2 regions of the Amedibacillus sp. YH-ame6 genome follow, and region 2 is predicted to be linked to the other one. Evidence: predicted binding sites of a transcription regulator. Region 2 holds the regulator's gene; the other holds the start of a gene.
What was found. The regulator Rex, encoded in region 2, represses fermentation and respiration genes when NADH is low (regulators of the CRP and FNR family bind a similar motif). The targets are predictions, from matches to a motif close to GTGAANNNNTTCAC.

Region 1 (4,445 bases), on a different contig from region 2:
CTTTAGCCACATTAAGAGAACGCACAGTTACCATATAATGCATAACCACCAGTAGGGAATAATTCTTTTAAAGGTTCTGTAGAGTTCGCAAATTCATTTACATTTGCTAACCAGTGTGTCCAGTTTCCATCAGGAATTACTGCAGGCCCTAAATCAAATGGTACCCATAAGAAATGATGAAGCCCTGTCGGCATTGTTAACTTTTCAATAAATGTAAACAAGAATACGCCAGCTCCCAAAATGTAAACATAGCTTGAATAAAATAATTAAATGTAATATAAATCACAAAGGACTCCATCGCAGCCCTTCCACCTTGCTTATTAGCTAAACCAAGTGGTAATGAAATTGCATATAGCAATGGCAACTCATTGAAGATTGCATATCCTCCATCGTAAAGCATTGACCAGAACTGATACCATATTGTCGTACTTTACGCAATACTTCCCATAATATTAACATTCATGAAAATAGAAGATAGACCAATGATAATACCCGCGAAAGGCATTAACATAACTGGTGCCATCATGGCTCCCCCAAAACGTTGTAATTTTTGAACCATTTTATTTCCTCCTCTTTATTTTTTGATGCTGTATTATAAGCGCTTTCAACACCTGCTATTTTTATACCATATACGTATATAAAAGAATAGCATTTACATGATTTATGGTATATATGCTCTAACAACGTAACTTTTTCTTTTTTGCGGTAAAAATTCCAAATGCATAAAAACAAAAAAAGAAGCGAATTTCTTTCGCCTCTTCGTTACATTATTTTGTTTTGTTGATGATATCTGTAAAGCTATCAGCTTTTAAGCTAGCTCCACCGATTAATGCACCATCGATGTCTGGACATGCCATATATTCAACGATGTTTTCTGGTTTAACAGATCCACCATATTGTACACGAACGCTGTTAGCAGCTTCATCACCATACATAACTTTAACTTGGTCACGTACGATTGCACAACATTTTTGAGCATCTTCTTTTGTAGCTGATTTACCAGTACCGATTGCCCAGATTGGTTCATAAGCAATTACCATGTTTGCCACACATTTAGGGCAAAGGTCAGCTAAGCTTCCTGTTAACTGTGTACGGATAACTTTTTCAGTTTCTCCAGCATCGTATTGAGCTTCTGTTTCACCAATACAAAGGATTGGAGTAATATCTGCATCAATTAAGCGTTTTGCTTTTTTGTTTACTGTTTCATCAGTATCCCCGAACATTTCACGACGTTCAGAGTGTCCAATGATACAATATTTTAAACCGATTTCTTGAAGCATTGGTACACTTACTTCACCAGTAAATGCTCCATTGTCTTCGAAGTGGCAGTTTTCAGCTGCGATTACTAAGTTTTTAGCGTTTTTAATAGATTCGTTTAATGCTAAGTAAGATGTACCTACACCGAATGTAGCATTGTCGTGGCAAATAGGATCTACTGCTTTGATAAATTCAACTGCTTCAGCAATTGTTTTATTCATTTTCCAGTTTCCTATGATAATTGGTTTTCTCATGATTTTTCTCCTGTTTTCTATTTTTATTTGTCTGCGATGACTGCGATACCAGGTAATTCTTTACCTTCCATATATTCTAGAGAAGCCCCTCCACCTGTAGAGATGTGAGAGAATTTTTCTGCGAATCCTAATTGGATAGCTGCAGCAGCAGAGTCTCCACCACCGATTACTGTAGTAGCACCAGGTAACTGTGAGATTGCTGTACAAACTTCTAATGTACCAGTTGCGAAAGGTTTCATTTCGAATACACCCATAGGTCCATTCCATACAACTGTTTTTGCTCCAGCAAGAGCATCTTTATATAATTCGATAGATTTAGGTCCAATGTCTAATCCCATGTAATCAGCAGGAATGCTTTCATTGTCTGCAATTACAGTATTTGCATCTTCAGCAAATGCATCAGCACAAATGTGATCCACTGGTAAAATCAATTTTCCGTTTGCTTTTTCTAAGTATTCTTTTGCAAGTTCAACCTTGTCTTCTTCAACAAGAGACTTTCCAACGCTAAGACCTTGTGCTTTTAAGAATGTATAAGCCATTCCTCCACCGATCAATACTTTATCAGCTTTTTTCAACAAGTTGTCTACAACAGCGATTTTATCAGAAACTTTTGCTCCACCGATGATTGCCACAAATGGACGAACAGGTGTATCAACAGCAGCTCCTAACATTTTAACTTCTTTTTCCACTAAGAAACCTAATGCATTAGGTAAAATAGAAGGAATTCCTGCAGTAGAAGCATGTGCACGGTGTACACTTCCGAAAGCGTCTTCTACGAACATATCTCCAAGACTAGCCCAGTATTTAGCAAGTTCAGCATCATTTTTGCTTTCTCCAGCTTCATAACGAGTGTTCTGCATAACAACGATTTCTCCATCGTTTAATGCAGCTACAGCATCTTCTAATTCTTTTCCACGAGTAACAGAAACGAATGTTACCTTAGTATCTACTAATTCGCTTAAACGATCAGCTACACAGTGCAAATCATTTTTCGCTTTGTCTTCTTCAGTTTTAACTTTTCCTAAGTGAGACATCAAAATGACTTTCGCATTATTTTCTACTAAGTATTTGATTGTAGGTAATGCTTGAATGATACGGTTGTCATTAGTGATTTTCCCATCTTTTCTAGGAACGTTGAAGTCACAGCGTACGATAACACGTTTTCCTGCAACATCTAAATCTTTTACAGTTCTTTTTGCCATTATAAAATCCTCCTTATGCTAGCGCATTTATTATACCACTATCTGCCTTTTTCTGTAAAAGGATTTTTGTGATTTTGCGAAAATAATCACAATTTCTTTACAAAAGTTGAAAATGACAGCAAATCCGGCATATTTCCACTATAAAATGCGCGTTTAGAAACGTTCGTATCTCATACAAATTATACAAAAAAAAGAAAAGTGCATTTACACTTTTCCAAACTTATCCTTATGACCTACAGCACACAAACTTTCTTTAAACTGTTCAAAATCATCCTTTTTCAATCTTTGACTTATTGTCTTTTTTCCCATCACATATACCGTCACTCTATTTTTCACACTACAATCACACTCAATCTCATGAAGTTCACTATAAGGTATCCAACATTTTCTGAAATAAAGTTGGTTATCTTCTACGATAATCATTACATAATCATGATAAATAAGTGAGGTATTAGAAAGTAGAATGATAAGAATCAAATCCATAATGTCATATGTTCTTTCAGCGATCGTATTAATTACATATAGTAAACCAAGAATGGACATACATAATGCAATCGTTTCAAGCTTTATTGGTGGTTTTTTGAGTATGTTTCCCTTACTAACACGACATGCGCGCATATCTCGACAAAGAGACTTTAATAAGAAACCATTAAATACTATATAAATACCAAGAATCAACAATTCAAGCCAGTTAGACAAAGGTTTCCATGAGACTAAAAGGATAAACGCTATTAACAAAAGAATTATAAATATCCCTCTTAGTACAAATAATGTTTGATATGTTTTCATCGTAAATTGCTTCATATCATGACCTCCTTCTTAATGTAATCTTTTGAATCGCATTTTTTCATTTAATTCATGTCTTGTTCGATAACAGTACTTTCCAAATATAATAGAAATACCTAATAATAAAGTTGTTATAAAAAGTAGTATTATGAAACTCTTAGGGTGGAAATAAATAAAAATTTCTATTGGAATTACGTTTGCTAACATAGTAAACACCACACAAATATAGAATATTATGAAGAATATTCCAAGAAGTTGTCTTCCACAAACCTGTGCAAATAACACAAATACACAAATGACTCCAGACAGCACACTTCCCCATATACACAACACAACAGTTTGTATATACACAAGTTCAAATAATGAAAGAATGCCAAACACTACAAGTTGTGCTACTATATAGAACCCTGTAAACATGGTCACATAGCCAATAATACCATTTCTATAAATATTTCTTTGTTCAGGAAACTGATGCAATAAATGAGATAGATTCACTCCTTTTTTCTCTGATAAAAAACGAAAGTCATTCACCAAACCTAGAACCAAAAAGTAAATAGAACACCCTAGTCCTAGTAGAGATAACATCTTCTCACTATTATAACTAACATCCGTGTTTAAGGTAACCACTCCCATAGATAGTCCTAATGCACAACATATATATATGAAGCGTCGTTTAGAAAAGGGATATAATAGAAAATATAATTTTAATGATTTCCTCAATTTAACCACCTACTTTTCATGAGTTTAAGTATCCTTTTTACATACCAAATTGTAATGATGAGACAAAGAATTATGAAACATAAGGCACAGAAAACTTGTTCTATTGTAAATATGTTGCTAGCCCCATCTATATAATCGTAAATAAAGCTTATAAAGAAGAATACAACGAAACCTACTCCACCTGAAAATGCAGTGGTCTTTTCTTTTTTTAAACCCCTATATATCC
Region 2 (4,445 bases):
CAAAAACGCTATATCCTGCGCTTTATATGAAGGTATGTCATCTACTAGGTTTTTATTATCATTTAATCAACGATGAACAAAACGCTCTTCAATTCTATATGGAATCAATTGCATTGGCAGAGGAATTAAAAGATGTATACCAAAGATGTAATGCTTGGAATAATATTGCTGATATGTTTCAAGGACATAAACAATATGATGAAGCTGTAAAATATTATCAAAATGCATATCAAGCGATGTTGGAAGGGCAGTTTAAAGATGCTCGTTTATTGACAATCGTTCTGTACAATCTAGCAGAAGTAAACGGTTATATGGACCAGCTAAATGAAATGGATGCGTATTTAACAATTTGTGAAGACAGTGAAATAGCCCGTATGGGGGATACTAGTTTTCATACGTTTTGTTGTCGTACAGGACGTCTTTTAGAGGCAGCGTTTCAAGGAAATAAAGAGAAAGCGAAAGAAATTTCTGAAGAAATTATAGAACGTGATTATTATGGAGTAGATGATCGTTATATTATTATCATGTTTTTGCTACATATCACGAATGCCCTTATAAAACTTAAAGAAAAAGAATATGCGAAACGCTATTTAGATATATTGGATGAATATGGCACGATGAATGAGATATCTTTCATTCGCCGTCTTGTAGATTTACGTGTTTTTTACGCGGAGTCATTTTCAGAAGATGCAGAACTTCAAGAGAGTTATCAATCTTATTATCATACAATGCGTAAGATTTCCGTTATGGAAGATGATGTTCGTGTGAATGGTATGAAGGCTAGAATACATCTTCAAGAAATAATTTTAAAACATGAAACTACGTTGAAAGAAAATAGGCGCTTAGTAGATGAAGTTCATATTGATGATTTGACCAATATTTATAATCGTCGTTATTTCAATCAACTTATGGAAGAAAAAGATGGCACGATTCATTCTTTAGGAATTATTATGATGGATATTGATTACTTTAAAGAATATAACGACTCGTATGGACACATTCATGGCGATCTTACATTGCGTATGGTCGGTGATACTTTGAATCGTTACAGCCATGATGGTATTATCCCTTGTCGTTATGGTGGAGATGAATTTGCATGTTTCTGTAAGAATCAAAGCAACGAAGAAATCGAGAAGTTCATTCATGCGGTACGAAGTGATTTAGCTGCACAAAATATGGAACATAAGCAATCAAAGTGTAGTCAACAAATTACGTTATCCATTGGTTATGCCAACTGTGATGGACAGACTATAGCTGATACGCATGAAGTTTTAAGATTGGCAGATAAGGCTATGTATTGTTCAAAAGAAAGAGGAAGAAATACTTGGACTCGATATGTAGAAGAAGTATAAACTAATGATATTGTATATATAATAGAATCAAATTTTTATGTATAAAAGATACAATAAATATTACGTTAGTTAAGAAAGATAAAATATTCACAAATGTATAAAAATGTGGTATACTAGCTTGTGGGTGATTATAATGTCAGAGAAAAATGTACCGCGTGCAACCTTGCAGCGCTACCCTGTATACTTAAAAGCATTACGTAAATTAAAGAGTTCTGGAGTAGAAAGAATCATGTCAAAGGAACTTGCTAGTGTCGTCAATATTGAACCGACTACCATTCGTAGAGATTTTTCTTTTTTAGGAAATCTTGGGAAACAGGGCTATGGTTATGATGTAAATCGCTTGATTGAAATCTTTAACCAACAGTTAGGTATGGACTTTGATGAAAAAATTATACTTGTAGGAGCCGGTAATATGGGGCGTGCCTTAATGAAGTATAATAAATGGGATTATGTTGTAGGTGAAATAGCTTGCGCATTTGATGTGAACCCAGATCGTCAAGGAGTACGTTTTGGTATTCCAGTATACGATATTAAAGATTTAGATGAGTTAGTACCAGAAGGATGCCGAATAGCAATTCTGGCAATATCTGAAAATATTCAACAAACAGTAGATCGATTGATTGCCTGTGGTATTACAGGTTTGGTTGATTTTACGCATGAACATATACAAATTCCAAAAGGGGTTGTATTAAAGAGTGTAGATGTGGTATCATCTATACAAGAGTTGGTATTTGAAACAAACAGCTTGAATACAGAACGATGAAACAGACCCTGATAGGTCAAGTGTAGAAGCGAGCCATGAGGGTGAAAGATGGTACATACAAATCTATCAAGCGAACAGCTGTGGAGTTAAGCCGGAGAAATCATAGTAGACGGCTTCGTAGGGATTACGTTATATCCAAATCAAGATGTCTATCATGTATTTGATAGGAATCAGGATGGCACCGCGTAAAGATACGTTCCTGAATGTTAGGAACGTTTTTTTGTTGTTACAGAACATAGGAGGAAAGAAAAATGTTTGAATTTATGACAATTAGAGAGCTCTATGAAATTGTGATGAGTGGCTCTCATGTAGAACTAGACTCATTAGAATATGTGCAGTTGCAAGGGTGGATTCGTACCAATCGTTGCAGTGGAAAATTAGGGTTTATTGAATTAAATGATGGTACGTATTTCCGCAATGCCCAATTGGTGTATATGCAAGAACTTAAAAACTTTGAAGATGTAGAAAAGTATCCTACAGGGGCAGCAATCAGTATCACTGGTAAAATAAAATTGACACCAGAAGGGAAACAACCTTTTGAAATTATCCTTACGGAAGCTACTTTAGAAGGTGATTGTGATCGTGATTATCCATTACAGAAAAAGCGTCATAGTTTTGAGTACATGCGTGAGATACCACATTTACGTCCTCGTGCAAATAGTTTTTATGCAATCTTCCGTTTACGTTCTGTGTTATCTATGGCAATCCATGAATTCTTCCAAGATCAAGGATTTGTATATGTGCAAACTCCAATCATTACTGGAAATGATGGAGAAGGTGCTGGCGAGATGTTTCGTGCAACTACCATTGATAACCAAAACTATGAAGACGATTTCTTTGGGAAAGAAGCGTTCCTTACCGTTACTGGTCAATTGCATGTAGAAGCGTTTGCGATGGCTTTTCGTGATGTGTATACGTTTGGTCCAGCGTTCCGTGCTGAAAACTCAAATACTTCACGTCATGCGTCAGAGTTTTGGATGATTGAACCAGAAATTGCATTTGCCGATTTAGATGATGATATGAACCTAATCGAAGACATGGTGAAATATTGCATTGACTATGTGTTAGAAAATGCACCAGAGGAAATGAACTTCTTCAATACCATGATTGATAAAGGATGCATCGATCGTATCAAAAGTGTACGCAACAGTGAATTCAAACGTATGCCTTATACAGAAGCAATTGAACTGTTATCAAAAGCAGATGTGAAATTTGAAAATAAAGTAGAGTGGGGAATGGATTTGAACAGTGAACATGAACGTTATATCTGTGAACAGATTGTAAATGGTCCTGTCTTCTTAACGGATTATCCAAAAGAAATCAAAGCGTTCTATATGCGTGTAAACGATGATAACAAGACTGTAGCTGCTTGTGATCTACTTGTGCCAGGAGTTGGTGAGTTAGTAGGGGGATCACAGCGTGAAGAACGTTATGATGTATTAGAGAAACGTATGGATGAACTTGGAATGGCGAAAGAAGGATTGCAGTGGTATATGGATCTTCGTCGTTATGGTGGATGTAAACATGCAGGATTTGGACTAGGATTTGATCGTTTGTTAATGTATATGACAGGTATGCAAAACATTCGTGATGTAGAACCATTCCCACGTACGCCAAGAAACCTAATATTTTAAGAAAAAGCCATGATGACCTCATGGCTTTCTACTAGGAGAGACTATGAAAAAAATACGATTCGCGACTTCACGCGATATACCAACGATTTGTACAATCTATGAGTATTATGTAAACAACAGTGTCGCTACTTTTGCCTATGAAGCAATGAATGAAAAAGAATGGCAAGAAAAACTTACAACCATACAAAATAAATATCCATTTTTGGTATGTGAACTGGATGGTGAGGTCGTTGCTTATGCATATGCAAGTAGCTTTCGTGAAAGAGAAGCGTATCAATGGGATGTAGAGTTAAGTGTTTATGTGCATCCTAATGTTGTACGTCAACAAATTGGATCATCCTTAATGAAGGTACTTCTAGCATTACTTAAACTACAAAACTATCATATCGCTTATTCTTGTATTACAATTCCTAATGACGCAAGCATTTCCTTACATGAAAAACTTGGCTTTCATACAATTGGAGTATTTAAAGAATGTGGATATAAGTTTGATCAATGGTTAAGTACTGTTTGGATGGAATATGTGCTTTCTAATTCACCTCAACCAAGAGGTATCCTAACAATAGCACAATGTAATCAGGAAACGATACAACAACTCCTTTCTCAAGTATAAGAAAAAGACTGCGAACAGTCTTTAAGCTTCTAATAACATTTTGATGACATCTAGTATAATTGTTTTTTGTTCTCTTGTTAGCA

Region 1: the regulator Rex is predicted to act here: its motif matches at 2,790-2,803, upstream of ACWG0P_RS06645 (phosphoglycerate kinase).

Annotation. Positions count from the first base shown of each region.
Region 1 covers NZ_JBSPEZ010000007.1:43,832-48,276, forward strand. Annotated here, with positions in the region: gene ACWG0P_RS06625 (hypothetical protein) at 12-221, opposite strand; gene ACWG0P_RS06630 (PTS transporter subunit EIIC) at 197-421, opposite strand; gene ACWG0P_RS06635 (hypothetical protein) at 431-559, opposite strand; gene tpiA (triose-phosphate isomerase) at 768-1,511, opposite strand; gene ACWG0P_RS06645 (phosphoglycerate kinase) at 1,535-2,713, opposite strand; gene ACWG0P_RS06650 (hypothetical protein) at 2,918-3,517, opposite strand; gene ACWG0P_RS06655 (hypothetical protein) at 3,533-4,132, opposite strand; gene ACWG0P_RS06660 (hypothetical protein) at 4,216-4,445, opposite strand, start outside.
Region 2 covers NZ_JBSPEZ010000004.1:5,581-10,025, forward strand. Annotated here, with positions in the region: gene ACWG0P_RS04520 (diguanylate cyclase domain-containing protein) at 1-1,352, shown strand, start outside; gene ACWG0P_RS04525 (redox-sensing transcriptional repressor Rex) at 1,486-2,115, shown strand; gene asnS (asparagine--tRNA ligase) at 2,367-3,749, shown strand; gene ACWG0P_RS04535 (N-acetyltransferase family protein) at 3,793-4,362, shown strand; gene ACWG0P_RS04540 (helix-turn-helix domain-containing protein) at 4,384-4,445, opposite strand, start outside.